Regions from separate parts of the Vibrio limimangrovi genome, predicted to be linked through region 2. Evidence: riboswitches for the same ligand, from Rfam matches in the RefSeq annotation. Region 2 holds a riboswitch; the other holds the start of a gene.
The links. A riboswitch is a leader RNA that binds a small molecule or an ion and turns the genes downstream of it on or off. The one in region 2 is predicted to bind lysine.

Region 1: another riboswitch for lysine. It lies ahead of lysC (lysine-sensitive aspartokinase 3); the one in region 2 lies ahead of tet(35) (tetracycline efflux Na+/H+ antiporter family transporter Tet(35)).

Annotation. Positions count from the first base shown of each region.
Region 1 is NZ_JBSUGF010000015.1:103,481-108,805, reverse strand. It holds gene metH (methionine synthase) at 1-99, shown strand, start outside; gene lysC (lysine-sensitive aspartokinase 3) at 167-1,519, opposite strand; lysine riboswitch at 1,619-1,797, opposite strand; gene ACWYU8_RS19065 (pyridoxal-phosphate-dependent aminotransferase family protein) at 2,025-3,146, shown strand; gene ACWYU8_RS19060 (PglL family O-oligosaccharyltransferase) at 3,202-4,980, opposite strand; gene uvrA (excinuclease ABC subunit UvrA) at 5,048-5,325, opposite strand, start outside.
Region 2 is NZ_JBSUGF010000008.1:107,395-112,719, forward strand. It holds gene ACWYU8_RS11250 (inosine/guanosine kinase) at 1-427, shown strand, start outside; gene ACWYU8_RS11255 (DNA-binding protein H-NS) at 556-963, opposite strand; lysine riboswitch at 1,544-1,724, shown strand; gene tet(35) (tetracycline efflux Na+/H+ antiporter family transporter Tet(35)) at 1,834-3,435, shown strand; gene ACWYU8_RS11265 (hypothetical protein) at 3,538-5,325, opposite strand, start outside.

The DNA.
Region 1 (5,325 bases), on a different contig from region 2:
GCACAGATTCAGGAAGATCAGCTCGAAAGCTATGCTCAGCGTAAAGGCTGGGATAGGCTAGAAGCAGAAAAATGGTTAGGCCCGAACATTAACGGCTAAACCATCGAAAACAAAGGGCTGCCATTTTGGCAGCCCTTTGTTTTTCTGTATGTCGATAAAATCGATATTATCGCTCAAACAATTCTTCGTGCAGCTTTTGAATCGCTTGTTGTGATTCTGATTTATGCAGAAGGAAACACAAGTTATGTGGGCTAGCTCCGTAGCAAATCATTCGCAGGTTAAAGTCTTCCAGCGTGCCGAAGACTTGCTTCGCATAGCCTTTCGTACCACTCATGTTGTTACCGATAAGAGCGACTAAACATAGGTCGTGCTCGACTTCTACTTTACACAGCTCCTCCAGCTCTTCTCGAGCCGCTTGAGGTAATTTTGGTGCGCCACCAGCGGTATCGGTTTGATCTAGAGTTAACGAGACACTGATCTCTGACGTAGTAATCAGGTCGACCGAAATTTTGTGTTTAGCCAGAATTTCGAACACTTTAGCCAGAAAGCCGTAGGCGTGGAACATGTTTGCACTACGCAGAGTGACCATCGTTTGGTTGCAACGCAAAGCGAGAGCGCGGTAAAGCGGAGAGCTTTCCACTTTATGGCGTATCCAGGTGCCACCTGCTTCTGGATCTTTTGAGGATCCCACAAAGACCGGGATATCATGACGCAGTGCCGGAACCAATGTCGAAGGATGGAGGATCTTAGCACCAAAGTTCGCCATTTCTGACGCTTCGCTAAAGCTGATTTCAGGGATTGGAGACGCTTTCGGCGCAATACGCGGATCAGTCGTGTAGATGCCAGGGACATCCGTCCAAATCTCTAAGCCAGAAGCTTTAACACCTTCAGCAATAAGCGCAGCACTGTAGTCACTACCACCACGACCCAATGTGGTTGTATTACCTTCCTCATCCGAACCGATAAAGCCCTGAGTCACAACCACAGACTGTTTACATACCGGAACGAGTTTCTCTTGAGCTAGCTGATAGATAGCTTCGACATCAGGTTCTGCTCGGCCGAAGTTGTTATCGGTTCTCAGCACTTCACGAATATCGAAACGCACCGCATTAATGCCTCGTTCTCTCATAAGCTGAGCCAGAATATGGGTAGACATTAGTTCACCACATGCTACCAAGTGGTCAGTCAGCTTAGTGCTTGCTTGAATTGATGCCGCTTCAGCAAGGCTGGTTACGGTATCCAGAATCGCGTATACCTCAGCGGTAGCTTCGGCAGCATCTCTTAACTGATCTAAGATGGCATCATGAATTTCTGCTAACTTTCGTAGCAACTCGGCACGCTGCTCCTGATCCTGAACACCATTGGCAAGTTCTACCAATAGATTTGTTACACCAGAACAAGCGCTGCTAACGACAAGACGAGTATTTGGGTTGTTTTCAATAATGGCGGCACAACGGCTCATTGCCTCGAAATTGGCAACACTGGTTCCACCGAATTTTGCTACGTTAAGTGCGCTCACTGCGTTCTCCCACGACTTCCTAAAAAAAATATATCCGATATTTAGTGAGGAAAGGAACAGAGCAAAAAGAGAGGTATTTGAAATGTACTTGAAATATGTACCCTCAGAAGCTCTTCATCAGACAGTGCTGATGACAGTTGATGGGACTCAACCCAGGTCAACCGACAAGCCAAAACCTGCAATTTTGACTTACCTCGGCACTACTCCCCCTCAATAATTTGTTTTGGAATTGCGGTTCCACAAATCATCTACCTGGGTAGTGCTCCTCTTCCACATAAAGCACGAACATTGAACGGGTTTGAGGCCTCAATGTCAATCAATATTTAAGCTAATCTTATATTTTTTATTAACGAATTTGTGATAGTGGTTCGAACTCAATACTTACCGCTAATTGCCGGGGAGTACAAAATCCATTAGTGTGAGTTCTCCAATTCCCGAGACTTAATCCAAATTCTAAAAATAATCATCCTCGCTCGGGTGAAATAACGTTAAACAAGGAGCTGTCATGCCGATCCAAAGTTTTATCCCACCTCACCGTATCCTCATGGGACCTGGTCCTTCAGATATTTACCCTCAAGTACTGCAAGCCTTGAGCCGCCCAACCGTTGGTCACCTGGACCCTCTGTTTATCGCCATGATGGATGAGCTGAAACAGTTGTTGAAATACGCATTCCAGACAGAAAATGACTTTACTATCGCGGTTTCTGCCCCAGGCAGTGCTGGGATGGAAGCGTGTTTTGTAAACCTGATTGAAAAAGGGGACAAAGTCATCGTATGCCGAAATGGTGTTTTTGGTGAGCGTATGCGTGAAAACGTCGTCCGTGCTGGTGGTGAAGCCGTGGTTGTTGACGATGAGTGGGGAACGCCAGTTTCTGTCGATAAAGTTGAGCAAGCCCTGCAACAGCATCCAGATACCAAAATTTTAGCTTTCGTTCACGCAGAAACGTCAACCGGTGCCGTCAGCGACGCTCAAGCTCTGGGTAAATTAGCGAAACAGTACAACGCGTTATCCATTGTAGATGCGGTTACATCATTAGGCGGCGTGCCGCTAAAAGTCGATGAGTGGCAATTGGATGCAGTGTACTCTGGCAGTCAGAAATGTTTGTCTTGTGTACCTGGCTTGTCTCCAGTCACGTTTTCACAGGCGGCGATTGATCGAATTCAATCCAGAACCACGCCAGTGCAAAGCTGGTTCCTAGACCAGAGCTTAGTTTTAGGTTACTGGAGTGGAGAAGGAAAGCGCAGTTATCACCATACCGCACCAGTAAATAGCCTGTATTCTCTGCATGAAGCATTATTGATTCTGAAAAATGAAGGCCTGGAAAATGCGTGGGCTCGTCACCAACTTATGCATGAAAAACTAAAAGAGGGCCTACAAAAACTTGGTTTTGAGTTTGTCGTTGAAGAAGCGTACCGCCTACCTCAATTAAATGCGGTTTATGTACCAGAAGGTATTGATGAAGCGAAAGTTCGCGCGCATCTATTAGAAACGTATAACCTGGAAATTGGTGCTGGGCTTGGCGCATTGGCTGGAAAGGCGTGGCGTATTGGCTTGATGGGTTACGGTGCTCGTCCTGAAAATGTTGCTCTTTGTCTGAAAGCACTGGAAGAATCGCTGACCGAATAGTGTAGTCAGAAACTACAGTGAAAAAGCGAAGGATATCCTTCGCTTTTTTGTTTGATTATTCTGCTTCTGGCAGTGCAGATGACGCGGGTTGTGCTCTTGATGGCGGCTGATAATTCACTTGAGTAAAATCTATCCGAGGGAATAAGAACTGCGCTTCGGCACGGATTTGCTCTGCTTTACTGCTGTCATCTAACCCCTGATAGGCAAGGATCAAATTATTATAGAAAGCCGGACGCGGCTTATCTTTAATAATTTTCAGCGACCAGTCGATGTAAGGTTGAATTAAGCTTGGATCCTGTTTATGTAAGCCTATATTCAGGAAGTTGCTATATACATCCCAGTCAAACCTGTCTTGCCACGCCACTGGGTTACTGACTTGATTCAGTATGTCCGGGTTACTTGGGCGTGTTGTTTCAAATTTCGTCAGTATGTAGTTGGTATGTAAGGCACTCAGCATATAAAACGTAAATACAGCAGGCAGAGCTAAGCTAGTAACACGTAGTAAGCTTTTCGTGATCTTCGTAAAACCGACTTGGCGGTAACGCGCGACTCTTTGATCTACCCAATAAAGTAGAATGATAAAAATTATCCAGTGCACTAAAGAGTGGTAAAACGGATATTCAAGCTGAGAATGCAAGACGATAGGGATAAACAAGGCCAGCAAAGCTAAACGTGTCCCACGCTTTGCCTGATAGAGTCTGCGCAGCACTAATATCATGGCTAAAATGATACCTAAGACAGGCAACAGTCCACCTTCGACGCCCCAATACAACAACTCATTGTGAGGGTGATCCATTGCTGGTAATCCAGCTGGATACTTTTCGTTTAATGCATGCTGACGAGCGGTATAGAGGATGTATTCAGACTCAAACTTTCCGTATCCATATCCCGTGAATGGCTTTTCAATCACCATATCTAAGGCTTGAGGAAAAGTGTAAGCGCGAGGAGACTCCATATTCACTTTCTCGGCTGCTAAGCCATTACCATCAGGAAAAGCGATGAACATGACAACGACAGAAAGCACCAGTCCTGTTGCCAGAGAAATCACCCAGTGAATAAAGCGTTTTCTGGTGTTGTAGCGGTACATATATGGGATCACCAACAGTACTGCAAACAGAGAGGCTAGCCAGCCTGTGCGAGAAGCAAGCGCGACGATTAAAGGCAAGGTCAATACAGGCACGGCATAGAGTAAATATATGTCACTCAGTTTTCGATGGTATTTATAGGGCTGACGCGCCAGCAAGTAGCTGGCAATCACAAGCCCAGTCGCGAGAAAACTGGCCATTACATTGGGTTGTTGGAATATGCCATAAGGGCTGTTGGCAATTGTGTTGTAACCGAAAGGGTTATCAGGCTTCAGATAGAGGTATTGTATCAGACCGAAAATAGATTCTATAACCACTGCCAAGACAATAAACCACAAGATTCTTTGACGGTGCTTATTACTAAAATGGAATTGTTGCAGGACAACGAAAAACAGCAAGCCACACCAGAGCCCAATCAGTTTATTAGCGGCCAGGCTAGTATTCGCATTGGGATAAAATACCGGTACGGTCATGATGCCGACGCAGATAAACAGCCCGATGGTTAGTTTGGAGTACCTCAAGGCTTGATTACGCGCGATCTGATAGCAACCAATCCCGAGCGCAAAGCTGAAGGCTATCCACGTTGTCGCATTGAATGACAGAGCTAATCCTGAACCACCTGGATTGGGCATAAAAAAGTGCATCGCCAGTACAAATAGTACAGCCAACGCGATAAGAAACTTGCGATTGAGAGGAACCTGAACTTTTTCCGGTGAAAGCTTAGTTCCACTTACATGTATAGTAGCCATAGACATTGCTTTGTTTTGAATGAAAAAAGACCAGCAATGGCTGGTCTTGGTACTTTACCTGTTTTTTTTACTTCAACATAGAACTAAGGAAGCGTGCTGTGTGTGATCCTTCGATCTGGGACACATCTTCAGGTGTGCCCTGAGCGATTATCTCACCTCCACCTTGTCCGCCTTCCGGACCTAAATCGATAACCCAGTCTGCCGTTTTTATGACATCCAGATTGTGTTCGATGACGACAACAGTATTGCCGTGATCACGCAGACGATGTAAGACCGTCAGTAATTGTTGAATATCATGGAAGTGCAGACCCGTGGTTGGTTCATCCAAAATATAGAGCGTTTTAC
Region 2 (5,325 bases):
CGGGTATACTGAAGATAGCGCAAAACGTGAAACGACTTTGCCATTGCTTCCTGGATCAATTGCAGAATTCAACCGTTACGAATTTAGTCGACCTGCTCCAAAAAATGCCTGCGAAACACCTATTAAAGTGTATTCTCATATTTCACCATATATGGGTGGTCCGGAAAAAATTAAGAATACAAATGGTGCTGGTGATGCGGCTTTGTCTGCCGTCCTTCATGATATGGCTGCAAATAAATACCACAAAGAAAATGTGCCTAATTCAAGTAAGCACAGTAATGAGTATTTAACTTACTCTTCTTTCTCGCAAGTTTGTAAATATGCGAATAGAGCAAGCTATGAAGTTCTAGTTCAGCACTCTCCGCGTTTGTCGCGTGGACTACCTGAACGAGAAGATAGCCTGGAAGAGGCGTATTGGGAACGTTAATTTAGTCTCAGGTTACAGTTTATTTACAAATGTAAAAATGGCGCATTATGAAATGCGCCATTTTTTATTTATTTAATACAAACAAAAAGACTCCCTAAGGAGCCTCTTAATCGTATATAGAAAGCAAATTAGATTAGGAAATCATCCAGTGATTTGCCTGCATCAAGCTGTTCTTGGATTGCAGAAGGAGTACGACCTTGGCCTGTCCAAGTTTTTTCTTGGCCATTTGGATCAATGTACTTGTATTTCGCTGGGCGAGGTGCACGCTTAGATTTTGCCTTAGTCTTAGTTTCGCCTGACAGCGCATTAATAAGAGCCTCAACGTCGATGCCGTCTTGTGCAATTTTTTCTGCGATTTCAGCTAATTTAGCTTCTTGCTCAGCTAGTGCTGCGCGTTCTGCTTCTTCCGTTTCTTTGCGCTCAGTTACAACAGTTGTTAGTTTATCTAGAGCTTCTTCCAATTGTTCTAGAGTCAGCTCACGAGAAAATGCACGAAGGCTACGGATATTTAGAAGTGTTTTAGTCAGCTCTGACATAACGATTCCTATTAATAGGTGAAAGTGTATGGCATCTCTTATCGTTACGATCAAATAATGCCATGCTATAAATAAAGCGGTAAGTCCTTATATTTAACTTTATCTTTTACTGATGTGCAAATACTAAATCGTGATTTCGATTAATTTTGTCTAATTTTTTATAAGAAATGAATATTAGAGCGATATAAAAGTATTACATGGAAGTTTGAGGTTAGCCGAAATATTTTAATTACTTCGATTGTGAATTCACATTTATAAGTGACAGGGTGTTTCCACTTGAACAAAGAGATAAAGTAGTGCGTGCTATTTGTTGTCACATTTGTTTTATTTATCAATAAAAGTCAAATAATGATTTTTATTGAGTAATAATAAGGTTTCATAAAATGGCAATGATAATGATTGTAGTTGCATACTATCGGCATTTAGTTCTGAAACTAAACCGCTCTGTTTTGGGAGAAATATAAGTGTAATTTAGTTTGATGTGTTGCATTGACTCTCGTCATAAGTACAATGACGCCTCCTGATGCAATATAACAGCTAGATTGTTGCCATTATGTATGTCTAATGGTCAATTGTTTGTTATTGCCGTAGAGGCGCAGTCTCGAAGAGTAGCTATTATTGGGGTGATGCCAATGAATAATAGTGGAAGGCGAAGACTGCCGAAGCAAGTGGTCGATCAATATTACTTGCTGGGGTTGTATCCGAAAGGAACAACACTGCCATAGTATATTTACATTAAACTATGGAGCGCTACTGTAGGGTTGGGTGGAGTGTTCGCTTCCCTGTCGCTAAGTTCAACATGAGTTCGTTTTTATAAAGACGTGACTTGTCTGCAGTAGATCTCTAGCCAAACTTTGGTTTTTGAAGATCATGAATTTAATAGATTTTTCTAGTTCTCCTGTTTCATTATTGCCACCGCTTGTCGCTTTGACACTGGCGATTTTGACACGACGTGTATTAATTTCTCTTGGAGTAGGTATCGTACTGGGTGCGGTTCTACTGAACAGCTGGTCAGTTGGTGATACCGCTGGCTATGTTGGTACCCAAGTCTCTTCTGTCTTCGTTGAAGATGGTGGCCTTAACACTTGGAATATGAGCATTGTTGGCTTCCTTATCTTATTGGGGATGACAACCGCATTGTTGACGCTCTCTGGTGGTACGCGTGCATTCGCAGAGTGGGCACAATCTCGTGTTAAAAGTAAGCGCGGCTCTAAACTTCTTGCTGCCTGTTTAGGCGTATTCATTTTTGTCGACGATTACTTTAACAGTCTTGCCGTTGGTGCAATTTCTCGTCCAGTAACTGATCGCTTCTATGTATCGCGCGCTAAATTAGCGTATATCCTCGACTCAACCGCAGCGCCAATGTGTGTAATCATGCCTGCATCGAGCTGGGGCGCGTACATCATTACCATTATTGGCGGCATCTTAGTTTCGCATGGTATTACCGAGTACTCAGCTCTGGGTGCATACATTCGTTTGATTCCGATGAACTTCTACGCGGTATTCGCATTACTGATGGTATTTGCTGTTGCCTGGTTCGGTTTAGATATCGGTAAGATGCGCGAGCATGAAATCTCTGCGTCTCAGGGGCGTGGTTTTGATAAAGACAATGAAAACGATGCCCCTGAAGCTCATGAAATTAACGAAGAGCTTGATATCCGCGAGAGCGATAAAGGCCAGGTTTCTGACTTAATTCTGCCTATCGTGACACTGATTGTGGCCACTATTGCTTCTATGCTTTATACCGGTGGTCAGGCTTTAGCGGCTGACGGCAAAGCGTTTGCTTTACTAGGCGCATTCGAGAACACCGATGTTGGTACTTCTCTGATTTACGGTAGCTTACTTGGTCTTGCGGTTGGTCTATTTACTGTGCTTAAGCAGGGCATTCCAGTGGCTGAGATCATTCGTACGCTTTGGATTGGTGCAAAATCAATGCTTGGTGCGATTTTGATTCTGGTCTTTGCGTGGACGATCGGCTCTGTTATCGGTGACATGAAAACAGGTTCTTACCTATCGACGTTGGCACAGGGGAATATCGACCCACACTGGTTGCCGGTTATTCTGTTCTTGTTGTCTGGTTTAATGGCATTCTCGACAGGTACGTCTTGGGGTACTTTCGGTATCATGCTGCCAATTGCTGGCGATATGGCTGGAGCAACAGATGTCACACTTATGCTGCCAATGCTAAGCGCCGTGTTGGCTGGTGCGGTATTTGGTGACCACTGTTCACCGATTTCAGACACCACCATTTTGTCGTCAACAGGCGCTCGTTGTAATCACATTGATCACGTATCAACCCAGTTGCCTTATGCGTTGTCTGTGGCGTTAGTGTCTTGTATCGGCTTCATTGTACTCGGTATGACGACGTCAATCGCGATTTCGTTTGCAGCTGCATCACTAGCCTTCATTATTCTGTGCGCGGTACTTTCGTGGATGTCTAAAGCTAAGATGGCATCATACCAAAACGTATAGTGAAATTGAGTTGATAAAAAAGAGGAAGCTCCGCTAGAAATAGCGGAGCTTTTTTTGAAACGCGATTTAGGTGAGGGGGGCAATCGCGTTTTTTGGGGTTAACTAATCCACTGGATAAGGTGCAGGACAATCCTCAGGTGAGGCAACGAAGACTTGAACATGATCGTTGTTGTTCATATCATCCAGTAAGGTTTTAACCGTATTGACATTAGTAGAAGTACTCCACGCATTAATTGCCATTGCAATGATGTCTGCGACAGGTGTCCACTCTCCATTAAACATTATTGTGCCGTCAGGATTATTTAATTGATGACGAGTATTAAAGATAAACGCGAGTAATTGTTGCGCTAACTGTTCTCTCGGGTCATCAATGCTCTCAGTCAAGAAATGCGAGATTTCAGCCTGCCAAGTCCCTGCTTCCCATACATCTGACTCGTTTTTGAAGGCAGATTTAACTGGGATTACACCACCCGTAAAGTATCCATCGAATGGCTCATCACCTCCGACAAAATAGCTACTAGGAGTCGCGTAAGGGGCTAGGCTATTAACATGATCTACATCGGCTTCAGTTAAACGAGGTAGACCAACTTTGTTGTGCCAGTAGCCTTTGGTATTAAAGTCTGCTTCGGTTGTACAAACGTTGTTAAAGTAAACTTGGTTACCGTCGTTACCATCACTACGGTTTCGAACCACACCTTTTACCACAGGCGCACCATTCTCTTCGCTCAATACTGACTCAACATCAAAAGTGATGTTATAAGCACTGGTATTCATCCACGTTGGGGTAAGACTCGCTACATCCTCGCTGATTGAGTATGGTGCTGGGTCGTCGCCTCTTACGTTAGGTACTAGAACATGGAATTCAACACATCCATCGCTGCCGGTTGTTTTGCGAACTGAACCATCGGCTTCCACTGGAGTTAAGGTTTCTCCGGCTTCTAAGTAACCTGCATCAAGCAGTAATTTTTCTAGGCGTTCAAATTCATCATCGTCGTAGTTGCCAACTATACCGTCTGGAGCGAATGGTTTTGGTACAGGCACACTGTCTGGAATGACGAGCGTGACTGGCCAGTCAGGGATAAGTGTTTCACCTTCATCATGTGCACCATTACCATCTGCATCGAATGATTTACACACTTCTAGACTAGCGATACCAATAGAACCGAAGCGAATGGTTAGCACTGGATCATCATCAAAGGTTGGCTCAGCCCACGCACTTGGGATAAAACCAGTATCACTTTCTTCTTCGCCACTTGCTTCATCCGTATCCTCACCAGCGGAGCGTCGAACATTACCAGTAATGTTGTCATGACAAGCTAGTGCATTGGCAAAGCCAATATGAAGGTCGCCGTCTGAGAATGTTGGTGCGAAGTCACGTAGATCGGCAAAGGTGGTGAAGTGCGTAAACGGCGTATTCATGGCAGAAAAACCTACGCTTTGAGCCCACCACATAAACTGGTCAACACTCCAAGGTCGGTCTTCAACACCGAATACGCTGAATGTAACTGGTTCATCAGGAGAGTCATTAGACAGTTTAGTATTGCGCATGTTTGGATCCATGGTTAGATCACGAAGACCAAACTCCCAATTCGGAATAATTTCATCAACAAGTGGGTCGTATTGACAGTTGAGGTTTTTATCGTGGAAAGAGCGAAGTGCAATATCAAAGTTAGGTGGTTCAGGAATCACAGATTGCGCTTTGAAGTTATCCGTTTTCGAGTTACGAGGTATGAAACCAAAGAAACCATCACAGTTTTCACCAGTTTCAGTGCTGCCAAGGTCAGTACCTTCACAGGCTGCCTCTACACTTTCTGCAGTGGATACCCAAGCTTTGTAAACACCACCTGAATTCGGTGTATTCGCAAATGGGAATAGTTGTATGGTTTCACC